2 regions of the Sporomusa aerivorans genome follow, and region 1 is predicted to be linked to the other one. Evidence: riboswitches for the same ligand, from Rfam matches in the RefSeq annotation. Region 1 holds a riboswitch; the other holds the start of a gene.
What was found. A riboswitch is a leader RNA that binds a small molecule or an ion and turns the genes downstream of it on or off. The one in region 1 is predicted to bind thiamine pyrophosphate.

Region 1 (4,221 bases):
AAAAGAAGTGTGGGATTAATTAAGTCAGCTTTTTGACCGTATGTACTGATGAAAGGCCGGTCGTGATAAGTTGTTAGAGATTCACGGCCAGTTTCATACAGACTGTATTGCTGGCGGTTAAGCAGGGTATTCATCGCATCCAATAAGTCAAAAGCCCGGTAATGTGTTGCTGTTGTAACTATATGTCCGGAGAGTACCCGGTAAGCTTTACCTAGCGTCCAGTCATGTATCTTAAGCATATTGTCCGGTGCTTTCTGGCTGAGCAATTGATATAAGATCTGTTCATTACACGCAAAAGCGGTCCGAAAAAATACAAAAGTTATAAACCAGCGAAATTCGGATTCGCCGGTAGCGGCAGGGGGGAGTAACCGGCGTTGAAGAGCAAAGTACTGCTGGCAATAAACAAGGGCTTGCGTCATGCTTCTGAAAAATTGATGATGTGTATTGTCGGATCGACAACGGTATGCCAGCAATAGTTTCGAACGGTAAAATTCAATTAACTCCTGTAATTGCTTTATTTCCGAAACATTCTTCATGACATTCCATCCCTTACAGAATGCTCAAATCTTCTCCGTCCAGAATCTTCTTCATGTTCTTCATAGGACACATTTTGCCGCACATGGTGCAAGTGTCTTCGCATTCTGGCGCAGATTCCTTACGGTATTGCCTGGCCTTTTCCGGGTCAATAGCTAATTCAATCATTTTAGGGAAGTCTACTTCAGCCCGGGCAGCACTCATTTGATTATCCCATTCCCTGGCGCCGGGAATACCTTTGGCAATATCGGCTGCGTGGGCGGCAATCCGGGCCGCAATAATACCTTCCTTCATGTCATCCAGGTTAGGGAGGCGGAGATGTTCGGCCGGTGTTACATAACAGAGGAAATCGGCCCCGTTGGCAGCCGCGATGGCTCCGCCGATAGCACTCGTAATGTGGTCGTAGCCAGGGGCAATATCAGTTACCAGCGGGCCCAATACATAGAAAGGGGCGCCATGGCATAAGCTCTTCTCCAACTGCATGTTGGCGGCAATTTCATTAAGCGGTACATGTCCGGGCCCCTCGATCATAACTTGCACGTTTCTTGCCCAGGCACGTTTGGTTAATTCACCCATAGTTATAAGTTCTTCAATTTGCGCCGGATCGGTGGCATCATTGATTGAGCCCGGACGACAGGCATCTCCCAGACTGATGGTAACATCATATTTTTCACAGATGTCGAGCAGGCGGTCATAGTATTCATAAAAGGGATTTTCCCGATGATTAAGTTCCATCCAGGCAAAAAGCAACGAGCCGCCACGGGAAACAATATTGGTGAGGCGCTTATTTTTTTTCACACGTTCAGCTGTTTTCTGGTTTATGGCACAGTGGATGGTCATGAAGTCGACCCCGTCTTCGGCATGTCTTTCCACCACAGAGAAGAACTCGTCAACCGTGATATCCTTTAGATCTTTGTCGAGCATGCCGACAGCATCATACATGGGAACAGTACCGATCATTACCGGGGAAATCTCAATTAATTTCCGGCGGAAATCACGGGTTTTGCCATAGCAGCTCAAATCCATAATTGCTTCTGCCTTTAATTCGATTGCCTTCTTAGCTTTCGCCAATTCAAGCTCAGGGTCATAGCAATCTTTGGAAACACCTAAATTGACGTTAATCTTAGTGCGGAGTTTCTCGCCGACACCCTTGGGACTCAGCCGGGTGTGGTGACGATTGGCCGGAATTACGACCTTACCGCTTGCTACTGACTGGCGCAAGAGCTCAGGCTCCAGCTGCTCTTCCAGCGCTACTTTACGCATCTGTTCTGTAATGATTCCTTTTCTCGCGGCATCCATCTGTGTAGTGTACATAAAAATACCCCTCCTCTTAATATTTTTAGCTATAGAAAGAGGTGGGGCAGGCAAGCTTCCTTAATGAACATATGAATGCTTTCCTACGGTGGTACTAACCACATCAGGTTCGAGGGTTGGATAAAATCCTCTCAGCCATTTGGCACCCCTAGCTATAACTAATAAAACTTTAATAAATTTTATATTGCACCTATTATAAGCTATGCTTTGGTTGATTTCAAGAGTTCAATTAATAAATCTCCTGTTTCCACGGGATCTTGCGGTTTTACAAAGAGTTCTTTTATGATTCCGTCAAAAGGAGCCTGAATTGTAGTCTCCATTTTCATAGCTTCTGTGACCAGTAAGTGATCGCCCTTTTTGACATGATCGCCTTTTTCTACCATGACTTTTACAACTTTCCCCGTCATCGAAGCGCCAATCTGATTGGGATTCTCTTTGTCGGCTTTTATTCGGGAAAGTACAACTGTTTTTATGCTCTTATCCTTTATTATGACTTCGCGCGGCAAGCCGTTCAGCTCAAAATTAACAATCCGGGTGCCATCTGGAAGCGGATCTTCAATAGAAACCAGTTTGATAACCAGTGTTTTGCCTTCTTCAATATCTACCCTGATTTCTTCTCTTAAGTTTAGACCATGGAACAGAGTAAGTGTATCCAGAATAGACACATCACCATAAGTATTGACAAAATCCGCCCAATCTGCAAACACTTTGGGATATAACGAATGGGCCAATACATCGCAGGTGGTTACAGGCCGCTGCAAAATTCCCGACAAGCCATCGCGAATTTCATTAAAGTTAGCAGCTTCAAGGGCTTCACCGGGTCTTGCGGTTAACGGTTTTTTGCCCTTTAGGATAATGCGCTGCAACTCTTTCGGAAAACCCTGGTAGGGCTGACCAATCTGGCCGGAAAAGAATTCTACGACGGAGTTGGGGAAGGCCAGCGTATCACCAGTCTCGTAGATATCATCTTCCGTCAAATTGTTTTCAACCATATATAAGGCCATGTCGCCGACTATTTTAGATGATGGCGTTACTTTTATGATATCGCCGAACATATCATTTACATGCCGGTAAACTTCTTTGACTTTATCCCATTGGCTTTCCAGCCCCAGTGATTTTGCCTGCTGCCGCAAATTACTGTATTGTCCGCCAGGCATTTCGTGCTGATATACCTCAGGATTAGGGAAGAAGAGGCTGCTTTCGAAATCTTTATAATAGGCGCGGACATCTTCCCAGTAATGGGATAATTGATTTAAAGCGTGGATATCTAATTTAGGCTGGCGCGAATGAGCCTCTAATGCATAGTACAGAGTATTGCCGCTCGGCTGCGAAGACATGCCGGACATGGCGGAGACGGCAGTATCAACAATATCGACGCCGGCGTCAATTGCCCGGGCATACGAATAGATACCGTTGCCGCTGGTGTCATGCATATGCAGGTGAACAGGAAGTTCTACAGCCTCTTTGAGGGCCGAAATCAGGCGATAGGCAGCTTCCGGTTTGAGCAAACCGGCCATGTCTTTAATACACAGAATATGTGCGCCGGCCTGTTCAATCTCTTTAGCCAATTTTACGTAATAGTTCAAGTCATATTTAGGACGGGCAGGGTTCAGAATATCCCCGGCATAACATACTGCGACTTCGGCAACCTTGCCTGACTGCCGTACTGCATCGATAGCAACCCTCATGCCATCCAGCCAGTTCAAGCTGTCAAATATGCGGAAGACATCAATACCCGATTCGGCGGCCTGAGCCACAAACGCGCGTATGACATTATCCGGGTAACTGGTATAGCCAACGGCATTCGAGCCGCGCAGCAGCATCTGAAATAAAACGTTAGGTGCCTGTTTGCGAAGAGCCTCCAGCCGTTTCCAGGGATCTTCCTTCAAAAACCGGTAGGCAACGTCAAAGGTGGCGCCGCCCCACATTTCGAACGAAAACAGGTTAGGCAGCATGTGGGCGGTCGGGGTGATGATATTCAGCATGTCGTGAGTGCGAACCCGGGTGGCAAGCAGGGACTGATGGGCGTCCCTGAGGGTGGTATCAGTAATTAAAACTTCTTTTTGTTCTTTAATCCAGGCTACGAGGCCGTCAGGGCCGCGCTGATCAAGTATTTGTTTGGTGCCGTCAGCTAAAGAGCCTTTGGGCGTTTGGGGAAGTCTGGCCGGCGGATAAGATGGCTTGGCGCGTTTGGCCAGACCTTCAAACCCGTTAACTGTCGTTTCGGCCAGATATTGCAGCAGTTTACTGCCTCTGTCCTGAGCCTGGGAGAATACGAACAATTCCGGGGAGGTATCAATAAAGGTAGTATAATAATGTCCGCTTAGGAAATCATCATGGTTGACTACGTTATAGAGGAACGGAATGTTGGAT
Region 2 (4,221 bases), 1.1 Mb from region 1:
CTGGAAGTGCTCCGGCCCGGTGAAGCCGATGTTGCTGTTATCGCTGGCATGGGTGGTGCAAATATCATTGAGATTTTAAGTGCACGGCCGGAAGTAACAGCAACATTGAAGCGTCTTATTTTGCAGCCAATGATTGCAGCATCCCTTGTCAGAACCTGGCTATACGTTAACAATTGGATAATCATAGATGAACAACTTGTGCAGGAAGAGGGCAAGTTATACCAGATTATTGCGGCTGAGCCCGGAGAAATGCAACCTGTGGAACCTATCCTGAATGAAATAGGGCCTTTGCTCTGGCAAACAAAACCACCACTCTTAAAGCAGCACATTCAGGAACTGATTGACCATTTGCGAAATGTTGTTGCCGCGATGGCGGCAGGCGGCAGTGAAGTAATTAATTCTGAGAAGTACAGAGAGTACACCCGCAGGCTCAATGAACTGGAGGATAGGATAGCATGTCTGTAAAGTGTCGTGATATTATTGCCGAAGTGGAACAACTGGCCCCGAAACATTTTGCGGAAAGCTGGGATAATGTCGGGCTGCTGATAGGCAGGCCGGATCAGGACATACATAAAGTACTGGTAACGCTTGACGTGGATACAGCAGTTGTTGAGGAAGCAATTGCGGTACAGGCAGATATGATTGTTGCCCATCATCCATTACTCTTTAAAGGCCTTACCCGAATTCGCACCGATTCGCCGCAGGGTAATATGCTGGCGTCCCTCATTAAGAAGGATGTCGCGGTATATGCTGCCCATACCAATCTTGACAGTGCGCCAGGGGGCGTAAATGATGTGCTAGCCAGGAAACTCAATCTCCGGAACGTTGTGCCATTGACAACGGTTTACCAGGAGAAGCTGCATAAGCTGGTAGTTTTTGTTCCTGTTTCCCATGTGGAAACAGTGCGGGCCGCAATGACAGCGGCAGGCGCAGGACATATCGGCAACTATAGCCATTGTACTTTTCAGACTCAGGGTGTCGGAACATTCTTACCGCTCGCAGGCACATCCCCATATATCGGTGAGCAGAATAAGCTTGAATATGTGGAAGAATATCGCCTGGAGACAATTATACCGCTGAGTATACGTTCACAGGTAGTCAGCGCTATGCTTGCCGCCCATCCCTATGAAGAAGTGGCCTATGACGACTATTTACTGCAAAACACCGGACCCGGCAGCGGTTTGGGGAGAGTAGGAGAGCTTAGTCAGCCACTAACCTTGGCAGACTTTATTAACCAGATAAAATCCGCCTTGTGTATCCAGTCATTAAAGGCGGCCGGTCCGACGAAGACTTTTATCCAAAAAGTAGCCGTATGCGGCGGCAGCGGCGCCAGCCTGATTAAAAATGCGATTACAGCAGGCGCGGATGTCCTGGTAACAGGTGATGTAAAGTATCACGAGGCGCAAGAAGCAATTGCCGCCGGACTAAACATTATTGATGCCGGCCATTTTGCAACTGAGCAGCCGGTTGTGGAATGCCTGGTTGAATATCTAAATCAATGTGCCAGCAAAAACGCCTGGAATTTACCTATTTTTGCCAACAAATCCAATAGGGACGTTTTTTCAGCCTATTAGACTAATTTATTCGCTTTTTGCAAATTGACGTTTCAGAAATATTGGTATACAATGAGCACATAAAAGAATATTGTAAGGCCGAGGGAGCTCATGTTATGGGCTGAGAGTGGAACTAGCGAGTTCCTTACCTCCATACCTGATCGGGATAATACCTGCGGAGGGAGGTCGTGTGTGTATTAAGTACGCGTCTTTACCATTCGGGGGACGTGTTTTTATTTTTGTTGAGGAGGTATGCACTTGCGTATTTCAGTAAATGGCAGAGAGTTAATGGTTGCCGACAGTCTCACTATCTATGATCTTGTTGCTAAACAGGGTTACAATCCTGAAATTATCGTAGTTGAGTACAATAAGAAAATTGTAAACAGGCAAGAATGGCAGACTATTCTTTTACAGGCGGAAGACTGTCTCGAGGTAGTCACATTTGTCGGAGGAGGTTAAACAATGGAAACAGCTATGTTGAGTGATATTTTAAAAATTGGGGATAAAGAACTTACAAGCCGTTTGTTTTTAGGTACAGGTAAATTTGCCAACAACAGAATAATCCCAGAAGTCGTCCGGACGTCTGGTTCCCAGGTAGTGACAGTAGCCTTACGCCGAGTTGATCCGGATCTTAAAGAAGAAAACATTGTCGGCTACATACCGCCGGAATGCACGCTAATGCCGAACACTTCAGGGGCCAGAACCGCCGAGGAAGCCGTGCGCATCGCCCGGTTAGCCAAAGCAGCCGGCTGCGGCAACTGGATAAAGATCGAGGTTATCTCCGACAATCGCTATCTGCTGCCTGACAATTTTGAAACCATTAAGGCAACTGAAATTTTAGCTGCCGAAGGATTCGTGGTGCTTCCCTATATGAGTCCTGATTTAATGGCTGCGAAGCGTTTGCTGGAAGCCGGCGCAGCCGCTGTCATGCCGCTAGGAGCGCCGATAGGTACTAACCGTGGCCTGAAAACCAAGGAATTGGTTAAGATATTAATTGAAGAAATTCCTCTGCCAATCATCGTGGATGCAGGCATCGGACGTCCCTCGGAGGCGGCTGAAGCCATGGAGATGGGAGCCTCAGCTGTACTGGTAAATACCGCCGTAGCAACGGCCAGCAATCCGGTGACTATGGCCCAGGCGTTTGGTTTAGCCGTTGCTGCCGGGCGCAAAGCTTATCTGGCCGGACCGGGAGCTATTCAGGACTATGCTGACGCTTCATCGCCGTTGACAGGTTTTCTGCATGAATAACGGCTAATGGGAGGGAGGAATTTAGTATGAGTTTTTATGAGGAATTAGGCAAGTATCGCGATTTGAACTTTGCAGATATCTTTAGCCGAATTACCAATGTCGACATACAACGGATAATTGGCCAAGAGCGGCTGACGGTATTTGACTACCTTGCCCTGTTATCACCAACGGCTGAAAAGCATCTTGAAGCCATGGCCCAAAAAGCCCATCGCGTTACGGTCCAGCAATTTGGCCACACTATCCTGCTCTATACACCCTTGTATCTGGCCAATTATTGTGTTAACCAGTGTGTATACTGCGGCTTTCACGCTCGCAATAATATTGAAAGAAAAAAACTGACCTTGGATCAGGTGGCTGTCGAGGCTGCTGCTATCGCCGCCACCGGGTTAAAACATATTCTGATACTCACCGGTGAGTCCCGGGCGCATTCCTCAGTAGACTATATCAAAGAATGTGTCCGGATTTTAAAAAACTATTTTACATCAATCAGCATCGAAATATACCCTCTTAATACAGACGAATACTGCGATTTGGTAGCGGCCGGAGTTGATGGTATGACCATTTATCAGGAGACGTACAATGAAGAAGTTTATCCCGAACTGCATCCGGCAGGCCCAAAAAGAAACTACAAGTATCGTCTGGATGCCCCTGAACGTGCCTGTCAGTCGGGTATGCGGGCCGTCAATATCGGGGCCCTCTTAGGTCTTAGTGACTGGCGCACGGAAGCATTTCTGACAGGAATCCATGCCAATTACCTGCAGAGCAAATATCTGGATGTGGAAATTAGTATGTCACCGCCGAGAATGAGGCCGCACGTCGGCGGTTTTCCGCCCAAGGTTATTGTTAATGATAAAAATCTTGTGCAGTATGTTTTGGCATTTCGCCTGTTTATGTCCCGCGGCGGCATCACTTTATCCACCCGTGAAAGCGCTGCACTGCGAGATCACATGGTAAAACTGGGAGTTACTAAAATGTCAGCAGGCTCCTGTACTGCGGTTGGCGGTCATGCCGAAAAAGCCTCAGTCGGCCAGTTTGATATTTCGGACGAACGCAGTGTGACTGAAATGGCGGCCATGCTGTATGAACAAAACTATCAGCCTGTATATAAAGACTGGCAAATGTGGTAATTTTGCAATTTGAATATTTGGGGGATAGTTATGGCATATAAAAAAAATATGATCAACTTTCTCACTACAGACATTTATGCCCTGACAGCGGAAGAGTACTCTCTGGGCAGAAATAATGTGGAAGTAGTAAAGCAGTTAATTGCCGCCGGAATCAAAGTTATTCAATACCGGGAAAAAGAAAAAAAGTCCGGTCAAATGTATTTGGAGTGTTTAGAAATCAGAGAATTGACAAAGCAAACCGGAGTTACTTTCATCATCAATGATCATGTGGATTTAGCGCTGCTGGTTGATGC

Region 2: it holds a riboswitch for thiamine pyrophosphate, as region 1 does, so the genes downstream of both, thiS (sulfur carrier protein ThiS) here and thiC (phosphomethylpyrimidine synthase ThiC) in region 1, are expected to answer to the same signal.

What each region holds. Positions count from the first base shown of each region.
Region 1 is NZ_CP156926.1:2,244,663-2,248,883, forward strand. Features, by position in the region: gene SATMO3_RS10295 (hypothetical protein) at 1-536, opposite strand, end outside; gene thiC (phosphomethylpyrimidine synthase ThiC) at 550-1,848, opposite strand; TPP riboswitch at 1,912-2,008, opposite strand; gene pyc (pyruvate carboxylase) at 2,049-4,221, opposite strand, start outside.
Region 2 is NZ_CP156926.1:3,309,490-3,313,710, forward strand. Features, by position in the region: gene SATMO3_RS15670 (tRNA (adenine(22)-N(1))-methyltransferase TrmK) at 1-465, shown strand, start outside; gene SATMO3_RS15675 (Nif3-like dinuclear metal center hexameric protein) at 456-1,574, shown strand; TPP riboswitch at 1,645-1,754, shown strand; gene thiS (sulfur carrier protein ThiS) at 1,812-2,012, shown strand; gene SATMO3_RS15685 (thiazole synthase) at 2,016-2,801, shown strand; gene thiH (2-iminoacetate synthase ThiH) at 2,828-3,928, shown strand; gene thiE (thiamine phosphate synthase) at 3,959-4,221, shown strand, end outside.